DNA from 3 places in the Comamonas serinivorans genome. Region 3 is predicted to be linked to each of the others. Evidence: riboswitches for the same ligand, from Rfam matches in the RefSeq annotation. Region 3 holds a riboswitch; each other region holds the start of a gene.
What was found. A riboswitch is a leader RNA that binds a small molecule or an ion and turns the genes downstream of it on or off. The one in region 3 is predicted to bind cobalamin.

Region 1 (4,666 bases), 740 kb from region 3:
CGGCCGGTGCGTGACGCCGGCCATCTCGCGGCGCAGGGTCGCCAGGCCTTGTGCCAGCACGGCCACCTGCTGGTCGGCCTGTGCCGAGGAGCGGAAGATGGCGCCGATGTGGCGCATGTCGTCGAAGGCGTCTTCCAGCCGCACCTCGCTGCGTGCGGCCACGTGGATGCAGGACTCGGTCAGCACGTACGACGCGATGCCGTGGCGGGCCAGCAGCTCGGGCGTCACCCCACCTTGGCGAAAGCCGTAGCTCCAGCCGCCAAAGACGAAGTCGGTGCCGGCGTTCACCAGCGTTTCGAGGTTCATGCCCTGGGTGGACAGCTTGGGCAGGCGCGCCAGCGCCGGCGCGAACTCGGGCGCAATCTCCTTGCCATCGGGGATGCCGGCGTAGCCCACCAGCCGGTCGGCCAGCCCCAGGAACAGGAACATCTCGGTGATGCCCACGTCGTAGGTCACGGCACGCTTGGGCTCCTTGGGGTATGCGGTGGGTACGCCGCACACATTGACGGTGACGCCAGGTACTGCGTTTGGGTGAGCTGGCGCTGGCGCGCTGCGCGGGCCACACGCGCCGAGTGCCAGCGCCAGGAGGAGGGCAAGGGCGGTGACGCGCATGCCTCAGAAGCGCAGTTGCGCGTTGAGCTCGACTTGGCGGCCGCGGCCCAGCAGCCACTGGCTGCCGTACGACGACTGGGCGTACAGGCGATTCGCCAGGTTGCGCCCGACCAGGTTGAAGCTGACCTGGCGGTTCATGCGCCAGCTGACCACGGCATCGGCCACCACGTACGACGGCAGGTAGGTGGTGTTGGCGTTGCTGCTGTAGCGCTTGCCCACGTGGCGCAGGCCCAGCGAGGCGCGCCAGTCGCCCACGGTGTAGTGCGCCCACACGTTGGCGGTGACGCGCGGCACGTTGGCCGGGCGGTTGCCCGAGCGGTCGATGCCGGTGGCGCCTTCCCGCAGCTCGTCGAACTGGGCGTCGACCCAGCCCAGGTTGCCCTCGAAGCGCCAGGCCCGACTGGCCTGCAGCGCGCCCGACAGTTCGATGCCGCGCGAGGACTGGCTGCCGCCCTGGATGGACACCGTGGGTTGCAGCGGATCGCGCGTGATGATGTCGTCCTTGCGGATGTCGTACACGGCCAGCGCCCACTCACCACGCGGGTCGGGCAGCTGCTGCTTGATGCCCAGCTCGACCTGGCGGCCACGGCTCAGCGTGAAGCCGCTTTGCGACGCGGCCAGCGACAACAGGCTGGTCACGGGGTCGTGGCCGGTGCTGACCTGGGCGTACACGTTGGTGCGGTCGTTCAGCGTGTGCGTCAGGCCCAGGCGCCACGAGGTGCCGGCCAGCTTCTTGGCCAGCGTGGCCTGCGACACCACGTCGCGGCGGTCGAAGTCGTACCAGTCGCGGCGCAGGCCGGCCATGAGCAGCCACTGGTCGTGGAGCTGCCAGGCGTCTTCCAGGTAGAGGGCGTTCTGGCGGATGGCGTTGGAGAGCTTGAGCGCGTAGGGATCGGGGCTGTCCCACACGCCATGCTGCGGGTTCAGGGCATCGACCACCGATGAGCCCGTGTAGGGCGAGCTGTTCAAGGCCTTGAAACGCGAGCGCGACAGGTCCCAGCCCGCGGCGAGCTTGTGTTGGCCCGCTTCGGCCAACAAGGCCAGCCGGTTGCCGCTCTGCGTCAGGTCGTGGCCGATCTCCAGGTAGTCGGAGCGCGCCACCGTCTGCTGGGCCGGGTTGTAGCCGTAGGCCTCGATGTTTTTCCAGTGGCGGTCCGAGCTGAAGTGGTAGCTCTCGTTCCGGAGCGTGAGGCCGGGACGGACCTGCCACTCGCCCTTGAACTTGACGCGGCGGTCCAGGTAGCGGATGTCGCTGTCGCGCACGTTGTAGTTCTGGTGGCGCAGCGCGCGGGCCACGCGCCCATCCACGGTGGGCGTGCCGAAGTAGCGCTCGGGCTGGGTGTCGCTGAAGTCGGCCGTGAGGTCAAAGCGCAGCGTGTCGCTGGCCTGCCAGCGCAGGGCGTTCATGAGCTTGGCGTTGGTGCTGCGGCCCAGTGGGCGCTCGCCATCGGTGCGCTCGCCATAGGCGTCGATGCGGTAGCTCAGGCCAGGTGCCAGCGCACCGGTGGTGCCCAGGCCGGCGCGGGCGGTGCCATGCTGGCCGCCGCCCAGCAGCATCTCGGTCTGCCGGTCTGCGCTGGGGGTCTTGCGGATGGCGTTGACCGTGGCGCCCATCGTGCCGCTGCCAAACATCAGCGAGCCGGGGCCGCGCAAGACCTCGAAACGCTCGTAGCCCCAGGCGGCATTGGGGTAGGTGATGGTGCCGGCGGCCACGGGCAGGCTCAGCCCGTCCTCGGCCACGCCCACCGAGTTGACGCCGCTGAAGCCGCGGCTGGAAAACGCCATGCCGCCGTTGCCGGGCGAGGCGGTGCTGGTCAGGCCCACGGTGCGCGTGACGGCATCGGCCACGCCGAAGTCGGCGCGTTCTTCGGCCTGCCGGGCGGTGATGGCGCTGAGGCTGGCGGGCAGGTCTTGCGTTGTCACGGGCAAGTGGGTGCCCGAGGTGGCAGGCGTCTGCAGCGCCGAGGGCACGGCGTCGGCCGTCACCTGCACACTGGGCAGCGTGTCCTGCGCGGTGGCGAGCAGGGGGCAGCACAGCATCCAGGATGCGAGCAGAGGGCTTGGGCGCAGCGCATGGGCTGGGCGCAACACGGGACGAACGGCGCGAGCGGCCGGAGTGGCTTGGGTCATGTCAAAGGTCTCATTCCACCTGATGTGACACGGCAAGCCAGAGCGTGCGGCGCTGAGTGGCCACAGGCTCAGACGCCGTCCACACCCCGCAGACAGTCATGAGGTCATGCGCCCCCGAAGGAGCGCATGGCGAACCACGAACAGGCCGGTCTCCGGGCTCACAGCATCGACCCTGAGGTCGAGGTGCACACCCACCTTCCCAAGCGTCTGGGCCACGTGGAGACCGTGGCCAGACTGAACTCAGTGGTTGCGCTTCGCCAGAGGGCGAAGCGCGGGGCGTGCTGTCTGTCTACCGTTGCGGGGGCAGCCAAGGCTTGCGGGGTTGACCCGACCTTGTTCCCGTTTCACTCGCGAAGCGAGCACCTGTGCATGGGCTGAAATCAGCGCGGCGGAGTGTAGCCCACGCGGCGCGGGACGAGGCCGCGCACGCGACGCGAAAATGGCGTGCCCGGTGACAACCAGGATAGGTATGCACCCATGGCCTTTTGTTAAATATCGGTAGCAGGACTGTACTGCCTTCAAGTCGCCATGAAGACCATGAAGGATGCGTCGCCGTTCGCCGTTCGCCGTTCGCCGGCGTGCGGGCCGGCGCCCCGCCGCACCGGGCGTTCACGCGTGGCGCGCCGCCTCAGCGTGGCTCGCTGAGGGCGAGGGGGCCGGCGCCGACCCGGACACCGGCGCGGTAGCCGCAGAAGCCGCCTGCAGCCGCCACCAGCGCGGCAGCAGGGCTTGCACGTGGGGCCGGCCGTAGCGGTCGTCGATGAGGTGGATGGTGCCGCGGTCGTCCTCGCTGCGGATCACGCGGCCCGCCGCCTGCACCACCTTGCGCAGGCCGGGGTAGAGGTAGGTGTAGTCGTCGCCCTGGCGTGCGCCGAAGCGCTGGGCCAGCACGCGCCGCATCGCGTCGTTGACGGGCCCCAGCTGCGGCAAGCCCAGCGTGGCCACGAAGGCCCCGATGAGCCGGCGGCCGGGCAGGTCCACCCCTTCGGCAAACACGCCGCCCAGCACCACCAGGCCGACGACGCGGCTGGTCTCGGTGAAGCCGGCCAGGAAGGCCTCGCGGCCGGCTGCGTCCATGGCCGGGGTCTGCAGGCACAGCGGCAGCGCGGGGTGGCGCTCGCGCAGGCGTTCGGCCACGCGCTGCAGGTAGTCGAAGCTGCTGAAAAAGCACAGGTAGTTGCCCGGTGCACGGGCGTGCTGCTGCGCCACGAGGTCGGCGATGGGGGTGAGCGATTGCGCGCGATCGGCCCAGCGCGTCGAGACCTCGCGCACCACGTGCACCTGCAGCTGGTCGGCCGCGAAGGGCGTGTCGATGTCGACCTGCGCCGTGGTCGGCGGCAGGCCCAGCAGGTCGCGGTAGAAGGCCGGCGGGTTCAGCGTGCCCGAGAACAGCACCGTGGCTTGCGCGCTGGCGTGCCGGGGCGCCAGGTGCGGCGCGGGGATGACGTTGCGGATGCCGAGCACGGCGCTGGCGCGGGCGTGCGGCCGATCGGTAGCGCGCGCGGGCAGGCGGGCGATGTCGAACAGCGCGTGGGGGCCGAACTGCTCGGCAAGCTGCAGCAGCTGCAGGGCCTCGAAATGCAGGGCCAGCAGGTCCTCGCCCAGCGCCTGAAGGCCTGCATCCTGGGCCTGGCCAACGGCCTGGGTGACGCGCTGCAGCGCCGTCAGCAGCGTGGGCGGCACGGCGTCCAGCACGGCGTAGTCGGCGGTCTGCGTGCTGGCCAGGGCCGTGCAGCAGCGCCGCAGGCGGTCCAGCGCCGTCCGCACCGGGCCGGTGGCCTGCTGGCGGGCGGCGGCCAGCGTGAAGGGCGACAGCTCGGCGCTGTACATGCGGCGCGCGCGGTCGACCAGGTTGTGCGCCTCGTCCACCAGCACGCCGACCCGCCAGCCTTGCTCGCGCGTGAGCGCGTGCAGCAGGGCGCTG
Region 2 (4,666 bases), 1.8 Mb from region 3:
CACGGCTTCTCCCCCGGCAGCGGCATCGGCAGCCTGGGCGCTGGCTTCACCACCTGGCCCACCGGGCGGGGCGAACAGGACATTGCTCAGCCACAGCGTCAGGCAGTCGACCACGAGCAGGTGCTGCGGGTCATGCCAGGCCGGGCTGCGGCGGATGGCGCCGGCCAGGTCGAGCGGCGCCTCGATGCAGGCCATGCGCGGCAGCGCCTGCGCGCGGTCGGCGCGGTGCCGCGCAATGCGGTCGTGCATCTCGGCGTCGTGCGCCTGGGCGGTGGCGATGAAGCTGGCGCCATGCGCTGCGTCCTGCAGCCAGCGCGCGGCCAAGTGCTCGGCCCGGCGCGACTTGCCGCTGCGCTGGCCGCCCAGCACCAGCTCGCGCGCCACCACGCGCAAGGCCTGGGGGTTCGGGTCTGCGGCCCCCATGGCTCAGAAGCCCGGCGTCCAGCGCAGCTCGGCGTAGGCGGTGCGCCCGGCCTGGGCATAGCCGCGGGCCAGCTGGTACTGGCGGTCGGCCAGGTTGTCCACCCGCAGCAGCAACTGCCAGTCGGGGGCCAACCTGGTGCTGGCGTACAGGTTCAGCACCCCGAAGCCGCCCAGCCGGCTGGTGTTGGCGGCGTTGTCGTAGCGGTGCGAGGTGGCCTGGAACTCGCCCCCCAGCGTCCAGCCGCCCAGCTGCGTGTCGGCCCCCAGCTTGAGCAACTGCTTGGCGCGGCGTGCCAGCAGCTTGCCGGTGTCGCGGCTGTGCGGGTCCTGCAGGTCGATGGAGCCGCTCAGGTTGACGCTGCCCAGCCGGTGGCGGGCCGCCAGCGTCAGGCCCTCGTAGACCGCGCGGCCGCCGTTTTCGTAGCAACCGAAGGCATCGGCGCAGGGTCCGGCCGCGCCGAACGCGATCAGGTTGCGCACGCGGTTCTGGTACAGGGTGGCTTCGACGCTGCTGCCGCCATCGGCCCAGCGCAGGCCCAGCTCGACGTTGCGGCTCTTTTCGGGTTGCAGGTCAGGCGCGCCATACTGGCTGAAGCGGTGGTACAGCGTCGGCACCCTGAAAGCAGTACCAGCCGCTGCCGTCACACGCCAATTCGGTGCAAACTGATACCCCCATGCAAATTGACCCGTGGTGGCGCCCCCGAATTCGCTGTCGCGGTCGTGGCGCAGGTTCAGCTGCAGCGTGTGGGCGCCGCCCTGCCAGCCCCAGCCCAGGGCCAGCGCGTTCTGGTGCCGGCTGGTGTCGATGGGGTCGTTGACCAGCGCATCGCCGCGGTGTTCCAGCGTCAGGCTCAGCCGGTGCGCGCCCAGGCGCAGCGTGTTCTGAAACAGCGCGTCGCGCAGCGTGGTCTTGGTGGCGTAGGGGTCGGGCGACGTGCGGTAGCGCGTGGTCGACTGGCTGACCGACAGGCGCGAGTCGTAGACCTCGCTCCACCGCGCCGCCCAGGCCAGGCTGGCCGTGGTCAGCTGGTTGACGCCGTGCTCGTCGATGCCCTGGGTGCCAAAGCCGTCGTACTGGGCGTCCATCTTGCTGTGGCTGAAGGCGGCTTCGAGCCGGTGCGCACCATTGACCTGCCAGCCCAGGCGGGCGTTGGCCGCGGTGTTGCGGTAGCCGTCCTTGTCGGGGTTGTAGGCGGCGTCGGGCCGGGCATTGAAGCCCGAGCTGGTGGCGCGCGACGCGCCCAGCGCGTAGTCCACCGCCCCGGCCTGGCCGCTGATGCCGGCCTCGGCCCGGCGCGTGCCCTGGCTGCCCAGGCCCACGGCCACGTTGGCCTTGGGCGCGCCGTCACCCTGGCGGGTGTAGATGAGGATGACGCCGGCCACGGCGTCCGAACCGTACACGGCCGCCGCGGGCCCGCGCAGGATTTCGATGCGCTCGATCTGGGCCAGCGAAATCGCCTCCCAGGGCGCGCCACCGGTCGATTGCGAATCCACGCGCACGCCGTTGACGTAGACGGCGGTGAAGCGCGTTTCGGCACCGCGGATGTAGATGCTGCTGGTGGTGCCGGGGCCGCCGTTGCGCACCAGCTCCATGCCGGGTTGGCGCGCCAGCAAATCGGCGATGTTGACCGCGCCGCTGCGCTGCACGGCCTGGTCGTCGAGCACGGTGACATCGGCCAGCACCTGCGCGGCCGGCTGCGGCGTGCGCGTGGCCGAGATGACCACATCGGGCAGGCTGGCGGCAGCGGCCGCCAGCGTGCCGGCGTCCGACCGCTGCGCGGACACGGTGCCGGGATTGGACACATCGGCCGCCTGGGCCTGAGACTGGGCCTGAGCGCCAGGCGCGAACGACGCACACAGGGCCGCAACGGCCAGGGGCAGGCAAGCCTGCGACGAGAAGGGAGAATGGGACATCATGGGGAAACAGCCTGCAAGGCGCCAGCATCCCCGCCAGCGCGCACCGCAACACGACGCACGCCTGCCCTGTCTGGCAGAACGCACCTCGACCGCGTTGGCTGATATCCGGGCTGACGCGTTCATGCCCGCACGTCGCCTTCCCAGGTGCTTGTTCAAGGCATCCCAGTGGCTGAAACCGTCGTCATGAGGTGCGGGCCGTGATCCGCATTCAGCCGATCCACAGCGCGTCTTACCGTTGCGGGGGCAGCGCAGGTTCGGCAACCGTGCCCGGGTGGGGGGTCCCTCCTGCTTCCCATTGAACTGCGGCGTGTGAACCACGCCTGCGAGCACCAACGTGGGCGCGATTGTACGGGCGCCCCTGGTCGCGCCCTGCAGCACAGGCGTCAGGGGACTGAGCCATCGCCCATCACGCCAGGCTGGACCATGTCGAGGTACGCGTGGCGCGGCGCATGGGTCCGCCGGGAAGCCCTGGCCTTGCGGGCTTGCGCCGGCCATCCGCCTGCGCGGCGACCGTGGTGGACGGGCCCGTCAGGCCGGTTGCCGTCAGCCCAGGGCGCCGGCGGCGCGCAGCTTGGCGATTTCGTCGGCGTTGAAGCCGTAGTCGGCCAGCACGTCGTCGGTGTGCTGCCCCAGCGTGGGCGCGGGCCCGGCAGGCCGTTTGGCCACGCCTTCCAGGTGGAACGGCGAGCCGATGGTTTCCTCGTCACCCAGCGGGACGATGGCCCCGGCGATGCGCATCTGCTCGTCGTCGTGCATGTCCTCGACCACGCCGATCACGCCATAGGTGATGCCTGCGGCATCGAGGCGCCGGCGCCATTCCTTCAGGTCGTGCTGGATGAACACCTCGTCCAGGATGGGGATCAGCGCCAGGTGATTCTGGCGGCGCAGCTCCGGCGTCGCAAAGCGCGGGTCCTGGGCCAGGTCGGTGCGCTCCATGGCCTTGAGCAGCGGGGCGGACTGGGCCTCGTTGAGCACGGCCAGGTTGATCCAGCGGCCGTCCTTGGTGCGGTAGCTGTTGCCAAAAGCATTCACGGTGTGCGTGCGCGGCGGGCGGTACTCGACCGGCACCTGGAACAACGCAGCCTGCGCCATCCAGGCGTTGGACCACACGCCGCAGGCCAGCAGCGAGGTGTCGACGTGGCTGCCCTCGCCCGTCATCGCGCGGCGGTACAGGGCCGTGACGATGGCCGCATACAGCGTCATGCCGCTGGGCATGTCGCCCATGCCGGGCAGCGACCGGATGGGCTGGCTTTCCTCGCTGGCGCGCATCAGGTCCATCAGGCCGGTGCGGGCCCAGTAGACGGTGGAGTCGAAGCCGGTCTTGTCGGCCTCGGGGCCGGTCTCGCCGTAGGCGGTGAACGAGGCGTAGATGAGCTTGGGGTTGAGGTGCTTGAGGTCTTCGTAGGTGATGCCGAGCTTGCGGCGCACCGGCAATGGCTGGTTGGTGACGAAGACATCGGCCTGCTCGACCAGGCGGTGCAAGGCGGCCAGCGCCTCGGGCGTCTTGAGGTTGAGGGCGAGGCTGCGCTTGTTGCGCGACATCAGCTCCCAGGGGTAGTTGCGGTCGGACTCGGGCATGCCCGGCGCGCGGTACAGCTCACGGAACGAATCACCCGTGTGCGGCTCGATCTTGATGACATCGGCACCGAAATCGCCCAGCACGGTGGTGGCCACGGGCGCCGCGATGAAACTGGCGCAATCGAGCACGCGAAGGCCTGCGAAAGGCAAAGCGGAGGGGGACGCTTGCACAGTGGACATGGTCGGTTCGTTTCCTTGGGTCAAAGCCGGCAATGTGACCCCAAACCGACCCGGACTGTGTGATCTGGGCGACAAAGCCTGCTGCCATCATGGAGAACATTACATGGCAGTATGCTGCACTTTCCGTTGTTCAAAGAACGGAAATTGCCCCATACTACTCACTCACTCCAGACGATCCAACCCATGTAATGGGTCAACAGGATGAGCAGGCCAAAGCCGATGCGGTACCAGGCAAACGGCACGAAGGAGTTGCTGGAGATGAAGCGCAGCAGCCAGCGCACGCACAGCCAGGCGCTCAAGAACGCGAACACCAGGCCCACCAGAAACATGGGCAGGTCTGCCCAGGACAGCACGTCGCGCGCCTTGTAGAGGCTGTAGACGCCGGCGCCGATCAGGGTGGGAATCGCGAGGAAGAACGAGAAATCCGTGGCCGCCTTGCGCGACAGCCCCAGCAGCATGCCGCCGATGATGGTGGCGCCCGAGCGGCTGGTGCCGGGCACCATGGCCATGCACTGCACCAGGCCGACCTTCACCGCGTCCAGCCAGCGCATGTCGTCCACGCTGGCGA
Region 3 (4,666 bases):
GTCGATTCGCTGGTGCGCTCAGGCGCCGTCGACCTGGTGGTGATCGACTCGGTCGCGGCCCTGACCCCCCGAGCCGAAATCGAAGGCGACATGGGCGACCAGCTGCCGGGCCTGCAGGCCCGCCTGATGAGCCAGGCGCTGCGCAAGCTCACGGCCACGATCAAAAAGACCAACTGCATGGTCATCTTCATCAACCAGATCCGCATGAAGATCGGCGTGATGTTCGGCAGCCCCGAAACCACCACGGGCGGCAACGCGTTGAAGTTCTACGCCTCGGTGCGCCTGGACATCCGTCGCACCGGCACCATCAAGAAGGGCGACAACGCCATTGGCAACGAAACCCGTGTCAAGGTGGTCAAGAACAAGGTCTCGCCGCCCTTCAAGACCGCCGAGTTCGACATCCTGTTCGGCGAAGGCATCTCGCGCCACGGCGAAATCATCGACATGGGCGTGAACGCGCGCATCGTCGAAAAATCTGGCGCCTGGTACGCCTACAACGGCGAAAAAATCGGCCAGGGCCGCGACAACGCGCGCGAATTCCTGCGCGAGAACCCGGACCTGGCCATCGAGATCGAGAACAAGGTGCGCGAGTCCCTGGGCATCGCCCTGCTCCCCACCGATGGCGTGGCCGCCCCGGTGAGCAGCGACGACGAGGTGTGACCCTTGGGCGGCCGCGGCCGCTGGCGATGCGCGCTGCTCGGGCCACGGCTGGGCTGCGTCTGCCGCCCATGGCGGCGCGCGCTGCGTGGTGGCGATGGCGCGGCGCATCTCGCCTGGGGCCGGTGTCAGGCGACGCCCTGGCGAGGCCGGCCGGCCGCCCATCCGACGACGGCGCGGCCAGGCTGATGGCCCAACGCTCGACGGCTTCAGGCCTGATGCCCGTCACCCACCTGATCCCTCCCCACAGCGGCTGGTGCCGTTGGTCCCTCCGACCCACCATGCCCTGATCCAGGCCTTCCGTTCCACGCTCCGATGTCCCCTGCCGCCACGCCCCTCAGCCTCAAAGGCCGCGCCTTGCGCCTGCTCAGCCTGCGCGAGCACTCACGGGCTGAGCTGGCGCAGAAGCTGGCGCGCCACGTGCAAGAAGGTGACGACCTGCAGGCCGTGCTGGACTGGCTGGTGGCCCGGGATTTTCTGAGCGACCAACGGGCGGCCGAGGCACTGGTCCACCGCAAGGCGCCGCGCTACGGCAGTGCGCGCGTGCAGCAGCTCATGCGCCAGCAAGGCGTGCCCGCCGACCTGATCGCGGCCAGCATGGCCGAGCTGCAGGGCAGCGAGCTGGCGCGGGCGCGCGATGTCTGGCAGCGCAAGTTCGGCGAGCGGCCCGATTCGCCCCAGGCCCGCGCCAAGCAGATGCGCTTCATGGTCAGCCGAGGCTTCAGCCCGCAGCTGCTCGATCGCCTCTGGCGCGACGACGAGGCGTGATGCGGGCCTCCGCTGCGCATCTGGTGGCCGGCCACCTGCGGCAGCGTGACATCGCGGATGCATGCCATGGGGTATGAAGGCATTGCCGTTTTGCTGAAAACGGCGATGGATGGATACTGCATCAAGGTCGCGTGATTCAGCGGCACGCAGCGCCCGCGCGCTTGAAGCGGTTGCCCGTCACCGCCAGCGAGCCCAGCGACATCGTTCGACTCGCATTCAAACCACCGTCGGGCAGGACGTGCGCACCGGCCGTGTCCAGCGCACGGGGGTCGCGATGTGGCCGTCGCGGTGTGGCGGCCACGCCCTGCCGCCCTGCGCCAGCGCAGGCCCCCAAGGCCCAGGGCGAGTCGCGGCACAGGGCCGCAGGCCGCGCCGTGGTGGCTCGCGCCACGGCGCTTCCCCCATAATCTCGCGCTGCGAACACGCGGCCGCTGCAAGGCGACCCGCGGTTCGCGTCGATGAGAAGGTGCCTGAACGGGCTGGCCACACGGCCGCGCCCCGCAGGTTAAACGGGAAGCTGGTGCGCGACGGGAACACCTATCGCAAGGCCAGCGCTGCCCCCGCAACGGTAAGCGACACATCCGGTCCGCAGATCGCTGGCTCCGCCAGTCGATGGTCACTGCGCCCTCTGAGGCGTGGGAAGGCGCGGGACCTGGCTGCGCATGGCCCCTGGCCGATGCCAGCTGTCGCAAGCCCGGATACCGGCCTGCTCCCATCGCTTCGGATGCCGCGGGAAGGCGCATGTCCGGGCAGGCGGCAGGCCGGGTCTTGCCCTGCTCCAGACGGCGCGCGTGACCGCGGCGTGTGCCCTGATCCAACGCTTCGCGGGAGAGCGAAGCGCCTCTGGAACGACCATGCGGACCTGCTTCCCCTTCGACCTGCCCTGGCTGGCCAGCCACCCCGCGCGCCTTGCGCCTGCCCAGCCGCTGCCCCGTGCCCATCAGCCCCTGCGCCAGACCACCCGGCTCTGCGCCTTGGCCTGTGTCGCCTGGGCCTCTGCGGCCTGGGCCCAGGCCCCTGACGCCACCCCGCCCGCGAGCGACGCGCTGGAGCCCATGTTCGTGACGGCCACGGCACGGCCCGAGGAGCGGGCACGCATCGCGGCCACCACCCAGACCATCGCCCGCGAGGACATCGAGCGCTCGTCGGCCAAATCCCTCACCGACCTGCTGGCCGAGCACGCGGTGGGCTTCCTCAGCGAATGGACGGCGGCGCAGACCTCGCTGAACCTGCGCGGCGCCACCACCGATGGCCAGGGGCGCGACTACCGCGGCCAGGTGCTGGTGCTGCTCAATGGCCGCCGCGCCGGCACGGCCAACCTCTCCAAGCTCAGCCTGTCGGATGTGGAGCGCATCGAGATCGTGCGCGGGCCGGCGTCGGTGGTCTACGGCAGCCAGAACATGGGCGGCGTCATCAACATCATCCTGCGCAACGGCGCCAGTGGCGGCCGCAACCGCGTACAGGCCGTGGGAGGCGGATGGGGGCTGTGGCGCACCGAAGCCCAGCTCAGCGGCGCCACCGACCGCTGGGACTGGTACCTGGGCGCCAACGCCGGCGGCCGCGGCGACTACCAGTCGGGCAGCGGCGGTGGCAGCCTGCCCAACACCAGCTGGAAACGGCGCGGCGCCACGGGTGCCCTGGGCTGGCAGCTGAACAACCTGCACCGGCTGGCACTGCAGCTGCGCACCGACGGCATCTACAACGCCGGCTTCCGCGGCTCGGGCGCCAACGCCTACAGCCGCGACAACCGCGACAACCAGTCGGCCGACCTGACCTGGCACGGCGCCCTGCCCGGCGAGCGCGTCAGCTGGCTGGCCCACCTGTACAGCTTCCGCGATGTCGACGAGTTCAACTGGGCCTCGCCGGTCATCCGCTCCGGCACCAGCGCCGTGCCCGGCACGGCCAGCGACGACAACCGCCGCGTGCTCGAAGGCACGGGCCTGCGCCTGCAGCCGCGGATTCGCCTGAGCGCCAGCAACGACCTGCTGGTGGGGTTCGACTACGAGAAAAACCGCCTGCGCTCCGACCGCGTGCGCGTGGCCATGCCCGGTGGCCCCACCGGCCAGGTTGCGCCCTACGACAACAACCAGACCGAACACACCAAGGCGCTCTACTTCGAAGACGCGCAGACGCTGTGGAGCGACCGCGTCACGGTGCGCGCCGGCGTGCGCAAGACCTGGGGCGCGACGCGCTTCGACCAGACCCCCAACGTGCCGCTGGCCGTCACCACCACGCGCGACTACGACCAGCTCACCTGGTCCACCGGCGCCACCTGGAAGGTGGACGACGCCCTCAACCTGCGCGTGGGCGCGGCCACAGGCTTCCGGGCGCCCACGGCCAGCGAGCTGTCGGCCGACTTCACCGCCGTGGGCGGCGGGCGCATTTTCGGCAACCCCCAGCTCAAGCCCGAGTCCAGCCGCCAGTTCGAGGTCGGTGGCAGCTACCGCCAGCCGGGCTGGAAGGTCGATGCGGCGCTGTTCCAGAACACGATCGCGAACCGCATCACCACCGTCTCGCGCGGCGCCGCCACCAACACCTCGGACTACGCCAACAACGCCGCCGACATCGTCGCGCGCGGGCTGGAGCTGGGCGTCAGCGCCGACGTGGGCCAGTTGCTGGGCTCGCGCCTGGGCGGCCACACGCTGACGGTGTTCGGCAATGGCTACTACCACTTCACCATGAAGGACAAGGGCGCGGCGGCCACGGCCAACACCCGCCGCGTGCAGCGCATGCACCAGTACGAAGCGGCGGCCGGCCTGCGCCTGGCCCACGGCACCGACCGCCACGCGGGCGACTGGAGCATGCAGCTCACGGCCTTGCTGCGCGGGCCGATGTGGTACGACACCGAGGAAAACTTGCTGGTGCCCCAGGGCGAGCCCAGCAGCACCTGGATCCACCGCAAGGGCGCGTTCACGGTCTGGAACTTCCGCGGCGACTACCGCGTGAGCCCGCGCGTGAAGGTGTTCGCGGGGGTGAACAACCTGTTCAACCTCAACCGCCACCCCATCTTCATCGCGCGCGACGTGCAGCCCTGCATCGCCAACCCGGCGTTCCAGAACGGCGGCTGCGGCACCTCCATGCCCGGCCGCGAATGGCAGGTGGGCCTGCAGGCCGAGTTCTGATGGCCAGCGCGTGGGGCAGGCGGCCCAATCTCGGCACAACAAGAAGCAGTATCACGCCACTGCCGTTTCATATAAAACGGCAACAGCCCGATACCCCTTTCATGGTGCATTTGCCTGAC

Region 1: linked by a shared signal. The riboswitch ahead of CCO03_RS16045 (TonB-dependent receptor) and the one ahead of CCO03_RS19270 (TonB-dependent receptor) in region 3 are both predicted to bind cobalamin.
Region 2: linked by a shared signal. The riboswitch ahead of CCO03_RS11300 (TonB-dependent receptor domain-containing protein) and the one ahead of CCO03_RS19270 (TonB-dependent receptor) in region 3 are both predicted to bind cobalamin.

What each region holds. Positions count from the first base shown of each region.
Region 1 covers NZ_CP021455.1:3,762,987-3,767,652, reverse strand. The annotation lists gene CCO03_RS16050 (ABC transporter substrate-binding protein) at 1-456, opposite strand, end outside; gene CCO03_RS16045 (TonB-dependent receptor) at 616-2,742, opposite strand; cobalamin riboswitch at 2,869-3,124, opposite strand; gene CCO03_RS16040 (ATP-dependent DNA helicase) at 3,352-4,666, opposite strand, start outside.
Region 2 covers NZ_CP021455.1:2,660,847-2,665,512, forward strand. The annotation lists gene CCO03_RS11295 (bifunctional adenosylcobinamide kinase/adenosylcobinamide-phosphate guanylyltransferase) at 1-423, opposite strand, end outside; gene CCO03_RS11300 (TonB-dependent receptor domain-containing protein) at 427-2,340, opposite strand; cobalamin riboswitch at 2,420-2,689, opposite strand; gene CCO03_RS11305 (CaiB/BaiF CoA transferase family protein) at 2,884-4,098, opposite strand; gene CCO03_RS11310 (undecaprenyl-diphosphate phosphatase) at 4,257-4,666, opposite strand, start outside.
Region 3 covers NZ_CP021455.1:4,498,282-4,502,947, forward strand. The annotation lists gene recA (recombinase RecA) at 1-660, shown strand, start outside; gene recX (recombination regulator RecX) at 973-1,425, shown strand; cobalamin riboswitch at 1,873-2,149, shown strand; gene CCO03_RS19270 (TonB-dependent receptor) at 2,280-4,547, shown strand; gene CCO03_RS19275 (ABC transporter substrate-binding protein) at 4,649-4,666, shown strand, end outside.